One region of the Hydrogenophaga sp. GW101-3F08 genome, then DNA from elsewhere that is predicted to be linked to it. Evidence: predicted binding sites of a transcription regulator. Region 1 holds the regulator's gene; the other holds the start of a gene.

Region 1 (3,740 bases):
CTGGACGGGCAGCGCATCGAGGCGCTGCCCATTCACCGGCGGGCCCGGCTGGGCCTGGGCTACCTGCCGCAGGAAGCCTCCATCTTTCGCAAGCTCACGGTGGAGCAGAACGTGCGAGCCGTGCTGGAGTTGCAGCGCGACGAGGACGGCAAACCCCTGTCCGCCACCGAGATCACGCACCGGTTGGACGAGCTGCTCAAGGACCTGCGGGTGGACCATCTGCGCGACTCGCCCGCGCCCTCGCTCTCCGGCGGGGAGCGGCGCCGGGTGGAGATTGCCCGCGCGCTGGCCACCCGGCCGCGCTTCATTCTGCTGGACGAACCGTTTGCCGGTATCGATCCGATCGCCGTGATCGAGATCCAGCACATCATTGGCTTCCTGAAATCGCGTGGCATCGGGGTACTGATCACCGACCACAACGTGCGCGAGACCCTGGGTATCTGCGATCACGCCTACATCATCAGCGACGGACAGGTGCTCGCCAGCGGCACCACGGCCGAGATCGTGGAGAACGCCGAAGTGCGCCGGGTGTACCTCGGCGAGCATTTCAGGATGTGATGCATGAGGCCCCTGTGTGTCTCGTGCCCGCCGGCCCGACCCGGCTCCCGCACCGCTGCGCGACCCGCGCGCCGGGTCGCTGTCCCTCCGTTTTGCCGGCCTGACGCATGAAACAAGGCCTGTCGCTGCGCGTCTCCCAGCATCTGGCGCTCACGCCCCAGCTGCAGCAGTCGATCCGTCTGCTGCAGCTGTCCACGCTGGAGATGGCGCAGGAGGTCGAGCAGATGCTCGACGAGAACCCGTTTCTGGAGCGCACCGAGGAGCTCGCCGAACGCGAGGCGTTTGGTCTGGAGCAGATCGACGCGCCGGTGAGCGCGGGCGAGCAGATCGCCGAAGCCACGGTGGCGGCTGCCAGCGACCTGGCCCCGGCCGCCGAATTCGACGGCCCGTTGCCGCCTGCGTCGTCCACCGTGTCGCCGGTCGACGGCGGCGAAGGCGGTGAGGGCGAGGCGCTGGAGAGCCGGCTCGATGGCGCCGCGCCGATGGAAGAGAGCTGGGAAGGCGACGGCACGGTCGAGATGGCGCCCGATGACAGCGAGTGGGGCGGCGACGCGCCGCCGCGCAACAACAACTCGTCGGGCGACGACGACGAAACCGCCAGCGCAGCCGACCTCGCGCGCGTGCCCGTCAGCCTGCAGGACCACCTGCACGACCAGGCCCGCTGCCTGCGCCTGAGCGACGAGGACAGCGCCGCGCTGTATTTCCTGATCGAGTCGCTCAACGACGACGGTTACCTCGAAGAGCGCCTGTCCGAGCTGGCTGGCGCCTGGTTGCGGCTCTCGGCCCCGCCGGGCAAGCCGGTCGATCCGCAGGAGCACCTGGAGGAACTCGAAGCGCTCGAACAGCGCCTGGGCGTGGCGCTGCAGCTGCTGCAACACATGGAGCCTTCGGGTGTGGGCGCGCGCGACCTGGGCGAATGCCTGCGCCTGCAGATCCTGGAGCTGCGCAACAGCCCCGAGGCGCGGGCCGCGCTGGCCATCTGCAGCCAGCCGCTGGAGCTCATGGCCAAGCGCGACATCAAGCGCCTGTGCAACCTGTGTGGCCTGGACGACGCCACCGTGCGCGCCGCCCTGGCCTTGATCGCCCGGCTCGAACCCAAGCCCGGGCGCCGCTTCGTCGATGTCGAGCGCAACGTGGTCGTGCCCGACGTCATCGTCACCCGCGCCGGGCGCGGCTTCAAGGTCCAGCTCAACGCCGAGGTCATGCCGCGCCTGCGCGTGCACGACGTGTACGCCAATGCCATGCGGCAGAACCGGGGCGGACGCGACAACGGCGGCGAAGCCGGCCACGCCGCCATGCAGCAGCGGCTGCAGGAAGCCCGCTGGTTCATCAAGAACATCCAGCAGCGCTTCGACACCATCCTGCGCGTCTCCAGCGCCATCGTCGAGCGCCAGCGCAACTTCTTCATGCACGGCGAACTCGCCATGCGCCCGCTGGTGCTGCGCGAGATCGCCGACGAACTCGGCCTGCACGAGTCCACCATCAGCCGCGTGACCACCGCCAAATACATGGCCACGCCCTTCGGCACCTACGAACTGAAGTATTTCTTCGGCTCCAGCCTGGGCACCGAAACCGGCGGCAACGCATCGAGCACTGCGGTGCGCGCGCTGCTCAAGCAATTCATCGCCTCCGAAGAGCCGGGCAAGCCGCTGTCGGACAACCAGCTCTCCGACCTGCTGCGCGAGCAGGGCATCGAGTGCGCGCGCCGCACCGTGGCCAAGTACCGTGAGGCCTTGCGCATCGCGCCAGCGAACCTGCGCAAAGCGCTCTGAACACCCCCTGCCGTGAACCAACTCCAACTCTTTCTTCCCTGCGCCGCCGGCGTCGAGGACTTCCTCGCCGCCGAGGTGCAGCGCATCACCAACGAGCCGCTGGCCTTCAAGGCGCGTGGCGGCGTGGGGGTGCGGGCATCGTGGCGCGACGCCATGCGCCTGAACCTGCACAGCCGCCTGACGCAGCGCGTGCTGGTGCAGCTCTGGCACGGCGAGTACCGCAACGAGAACGACCTGTACAACGCCGCGGGCGACGTGGCCTGGGAAATCTGGTTCACCCCGGCGCAGACCATCAAGGTCGAGATCACCGCGCAGCACAGCCCGCTGACCTCGCTCAACTTTGCCGCGCTCAAGATCAAGGACGCCATCTGCGACCGCTTCCGTGCCAAGCGCGGCGAGCGCCCCAGCGTGGACACCACCTGGCCCGACGTGCGCATCTACGCCCACCTCACCACCGACAGCGTCACGCTCTACATCGACACCTCGGGTGAGCCGCTGTTCAAGCGCGGCTGGCGCGAAGACAAGGGCGACGCGCCGCTGAAGGAAACCCTGGCCGCCGCCATGATCGCCGCCACCGGCTGGGACGCCTGCGCCGACCAGCCGCTCGACGACATTCCCCCGCTCTACGACCCCTGCTGCGGCAGTGGCACGGTGGTGATCGAAGCCGCGCAGATTGCACTGAACATTCCGCCCGGCCTGCTGCGCCGTTTCGCGTTTGAAAAGATGCTGCCGTTCCAGGCCCACGTGTGGCAGGCCATCCGGGACGATGCCGCGCGCCAGCAGCGCGAGTGGCCGGCGGGCCACGCGCCCATCGTCTTCGGCAGCGACGTGTCGTTCCGCATGGTCGACTTCGCGCAGCGCAACGCCGAGCGCGCCGGCGTGGCCCACGCCATCGAGCTGCGCGGCGGCGACGCCCTGCAGCGCATGCCACCCAGCCAGACGCCCGGCGTGATGCTGCTCAACCCGCCGTATGGCGAGCGCATCGCCGCCGCCGGTGTGGCCGGTGAAAACGCCAGCGCGCGTGCGCTGCGCCAGGCGCCGCGTACACCGCGCACTTTCAGCGTGGGGCAGGCCGCGCCGCCCGCGCCCGGCCAGGGCCGCGGGGAGCCGGAGGTTTCGCGGCTGGGCCGCGAGAGTGCGCAGATGGCCGATGGCGGCGACGGCAGTGAGTTTTTCCAGCAGCTCGCGGCCCACTGGAAGAGCCACTACGCCGGCTGGAGCGCCTGGCTGCTCACGCCCGACCTCAAGCTGCCCGGCAAGATGCGTTTCAAGGAATCGCGCCGCGTGCCGCTGTGGAACGGCCCCATCGAGTGCCGGCTGTTCCGCTTCGACCTCGTGGCGCGCAGGACGTGAATCCCCCCCGCCGCGCGACGCGCCCAAGGCACTTCGCTCCGGTGGCGCTGGACGCGA
Region 2 (3,740 bases), on a different contig from region 1:
GGTCAGCGCCATGGGGCGGCAACTCGTCACCCCTTACCTGGCAACCGACCCCGCTCGCGCACCCCGGCTGGCGCTGGGTTACCTCTGCGCCCGCCTGGGCGAACGACTGGCACTCGGACAGATGCGCGGCCTGGAAGGCTACGAGCTGCGGCAGGACCAGGGCGCGGACACCCACCATCTGCGCGCCAGCCTGTCCCACCCGGCGCTCGCGCGGCTGGAGCAGGCCCTGGCATCGCCCGAGGTGCAGGCCGCCGTGCTGCAGATGCTGGACGACCCGCGGGCCTGAGAACCGGCCGGCCCGCCGCCCGACAAGGCGGCGTTACTGGGACGGTGCCCCGCTGTAGGCGTTGCTGCCCTGGCTGGGCTGCACGGCCCAGTAGATCAACACCAACCAACCGATCACCGGGATCAGGCCGATGAGCTGCCACCAACCGCTCTTGCCGATGTCGTGCAGACGGCGCGCGCCCACCGCGATCGACGGCAGCAGCGTGGCGAGCGAAAACAGGTTGTGCACCATCCCCATGCGGAGCATGCCCAGCACCACCCCCACAACGATCAGGAACAGCACCCACCACCAATACTCCGAGCGCGTCGCGCGCCCCTCGAACCCCACGTACTTGGTGAAACAGGTCTTGACGGCATCGACAAAGTTCATCTCATCCTCCAGAAGGTAGTTGGTGGCGGCATGATAGCCGGGGCCCGCTTGACCTCCATCAAGCCCCGTCGCCGCCACTGCGGCTACATTTCCGGACCATGGACACCACTGCAACCTCCACCGCCTCCCACACGCCCACGCCAGCCACGGCTGGGCTGGACTGGTCCCCCCAACTGCAGACGGGCGACGCCCGCATGGACGACACGCACGAAGAGTTCGTGGTCATGCTCAACGAGCTGCTGGCCACGCCGCACGACCAGCAACTGCCGCTGTACCGCACATTCGTGGCGCACACGGTGGAGCATTTCGCGCAGGAAGAGCGCTGGATGCTGGCCACCGGCTTCGCCGCCGACAACTGCCACGCCTCGCACCACGCCACCATCCTGGACACCCTGCGCGCCGTGGTCGAGCACTACGAGCAGGGCGACACGGAAATCATCTCGCGCCTGGCCGAGGCGCTGGTCGAGTGGTTTCCGCAGCACGCCGCCAGCATGGACGCCGGTCTGGCGCTGCACATGAAAGATGTGGGCTTCGACTCCCGCACCGAAACCCTGGCCGACCCGAGCAAGGTGCGGCCCGCCTCCATGAGCGGCTGCGGCAGCGTGAGCTGCAGCTGAACGGCCGAACGCCACGACCAAGCCACCCGCCGGGTGGCTTTTTTGTGGGCGCGCTGTGGCCGCTGGCTATAGTCGAGCCAGGGGCGTGGACGCGGGTCGTGCGGCTGATGCCCAGCGAAAGAAGCCCCCCATGAACATCCCCACCGAAACCAGCCCGCCCGCCGACAGCCGCATCGCTCCCCGTCTGGAAGGCGCCGACTTCTTCGACGCCTGGGCCATCGACGCCGCCGACCCCCAGCGCAGCGCGCTCGGCCAGTTTCTCAAGGCCGCACAGGCCACGCCCGGCTGGGTCAACGCCTGCATGGCGCTGCGCAACCGCATCGTGCAGGTCTTCGGCATCAAGAACCTGGGCGCGCTCTCGCAGATCGACCCCGCCCGCCCCGACGCCGACTACCGCCCCGGTGACCGCGTGGGCATCTTCACCCTGATCGAAAACACGCCCGACGAGGTGCTGCTCGGTGACAACGACAAGCACCTGAGCGTGGTGATCTCCGTGCACCGCGCACCCGCCGCCAACGACCGGGCCCGTGTAACCGTCACCACCGTGGTCCACACCAAGAACGCTCTGGGCAGGCTGTACATGCTGCCGGTCACGCCCATGCACCGGTTGATCGTGCCCGCGACGTTGCGGGCGATTGGCTGAAGCGCGCTGGATCGCATCCCGTGCGGCTGACCGCTCACCACCGGCGCGCGGCGCCGGTGGTGAGCGGTCTGAACATCGGGTCTCAGGCACCCATTCGGTGCCTACCGCACCACCATGAAGTATCTGGCTTGTTTTTTGCTTGCGAATGGTGCGATTCGCCATGCAGACCCTGTTTTGGCGCTTTCAACGCACCAAAACAAGTTATTTCTGCACGGAGATTCACATGGACGCACTCAAACAGGGCGCTGATGCCCTGTTCATCCTGCTCGGCGGCATCATGGTCCTGGCCATGCACGCGGGTTTCGCCTTTCTGGAGCTGGGCACGGTTCGCAAGAAGAACCAGGTCAACGCCCTGGTCAAGATCCTGGTGGACTTTTCGGTCTCGACCATCGCCTACTTCGTCGTTGGCTACGGCGTGGCCTACGGCGCCTCGTTCTTCGTCGGCGCCGAGACGCTGGCCCAGAAAAACGGCTACGAGCTGGTGAAGTTCTTCTTCCTGCTCACCTTCGCGGCCGCCATCCCCGCCATCATCTCCGGCGGCATTGCCGAACGCGCCAAGTTCTGGCCACAACTGATCGCAACGGCCGTCATCGTCGGCCTGGTCTACCCCTTCTTCGAGGGCATCGCCTGGAACGGCCACTTCGGCGTGCAGGCCTGGATCGAGGCCACCACCGGCGCGGTCTTCCACGACTTCGCCGGCTCGGTGGTGGTGCACGCCGTGGGCGGCTGGATCGCGTTGCCCGCCGTCATCTTCCTGGGCGCGCGCGCCAACCGCTACCGCAAAGACGGCGGCATGTCGGCCCACCCGCCGTCGAGCATCCCCTTCCTCGCACTGGGCGCGTGGATTCTCTGCGTGGGCTGGTTCGGCTTCAACGTGATGAGCGCGCAGCGGCTGGAAAACATCTCGGGCCTGGTGGCGGTGAACTCGCTCATGGCCATGGTGGGCGGCACGCTGGCCGCGCTGCTGGCCGGCAAGAACGACCCCGGTTTCGTGCACAACGGCCCGCTGGCCGGCCTGGTGGCCGTGTGCGCGGGCTCCGACCTCATGCACCCGCTGGGCGCGCTGGTGGTCGGCGCCGTGGCGGGCGCGCTCTTCGTGGGCATGTTCACGCTGACGCAGAACCGCTGGAAGATCGACGACGTGCTCGGCGTCTGGCCGCTGCATGGCCTGTGCGGCACCTGGGGCGGCATCGCCGCCGGCATCTTCGGCCAACAGGCGCTGGGCGGGCTGGGCGGCGTGAGCTTCGGCGCGCAAGTCATCGGCACCGGCCTGGGCGTGGTCTGGGCGCTGCTGGGCGGCGCGGTGGTCTATGGCACGCTCAAGGCGGTCATGGGCCTGCGGCTGAGCCAGGAAGAGGAATACGACGGCGCGGACCTGAGCATCCACCGCATCAGCGCCACGCCGGACCGGGAAGTGAGCTGGTGATCGCTTGTGGGAAAGGCGCGAGGTCGGCACGAGCGACCACGGGCACGGCGGGAGACATGGCCATGATGGGTCCTCAAAAGGAGCCCCCGCTGTCGAAAACAGGGCGGGTCGTTCGTCGTGGATCTTGAAGGCCCTCTTCAGATCCACCACACTGCACCCACCATGCCCTCTGAATCAACCCCCACCCCGACCCACACCGGCAGCTGCCATTGCGGCCGCATCGTATTTGAAGTCCACGGCGCGATCGACAGCGCGCTCGCCTGCAACTGCTCGATCTGCTCGCGCAAGGGCTCGCTGCTCTGGTTCGCGCCGCGCGCCAGCCTGGAACTGAAGACGCCCGAGGACGCGGCCTCGACCTACCTGTTCAACAAACACGCGATCCGGCACCGCTTCTGCCCC

What was found. Region 1 encodes sigma-54, which starts transcription at its own class of promoters, with help from an activator protein. Its sites were predicted from a motif close to TGGCANGNAANCTGCTTT; they were not measured.
Region 2: AC07YZ_RS16555 (ammonium transporter) is a predicted target of sigma-54. The motif match lies at 2,040-2,057, and genes of this name have one in related genera.

The regions. Positions count from the first base shown of each region.
Region 1 covers NZ_JBWKZP010000003.1:401,585-405,324, reverse strand. Annotated here, with positions in the region: gene lptB (LPS export ABC transporter ATP-binding protein) at 1-558, shown strand, start outside; gene rpoN (RNA polymerase factor sigma-54) at 666-2,330, shown strand; gene AC07YZ_RS11330 (THUMP domain-containing class I SAM-dependent RNA methyltransferase) at 2,343-3,683, shown strand.
Region 2 covers NZ_JBWKZP010000006.1:184,304-188,043, forward strand. Annotated here, with positions in the region: gene AC07YZ_RS16535 (HDOD domain-containing protein) at 1-286, shown strand, start outside; gene AC07YZ_RS16540 (DUF805 domain-containing protein) at 320-655, opposite strand; gene AC07YZ_RS16545 (bacteriohemerythrin) at 754-1,272, shown strand; gene AC07YZ_RS16550 (DUF2867 domain-containing protein) at 1,403-1,915, shown strand; gene AC07YZ_RS16555 (ammonium transporter) at 2,139-3,341, shown strand; gene AC07YZ_RS16560 (GFA family protein) at 3,504-3,740, shown strand, end outside.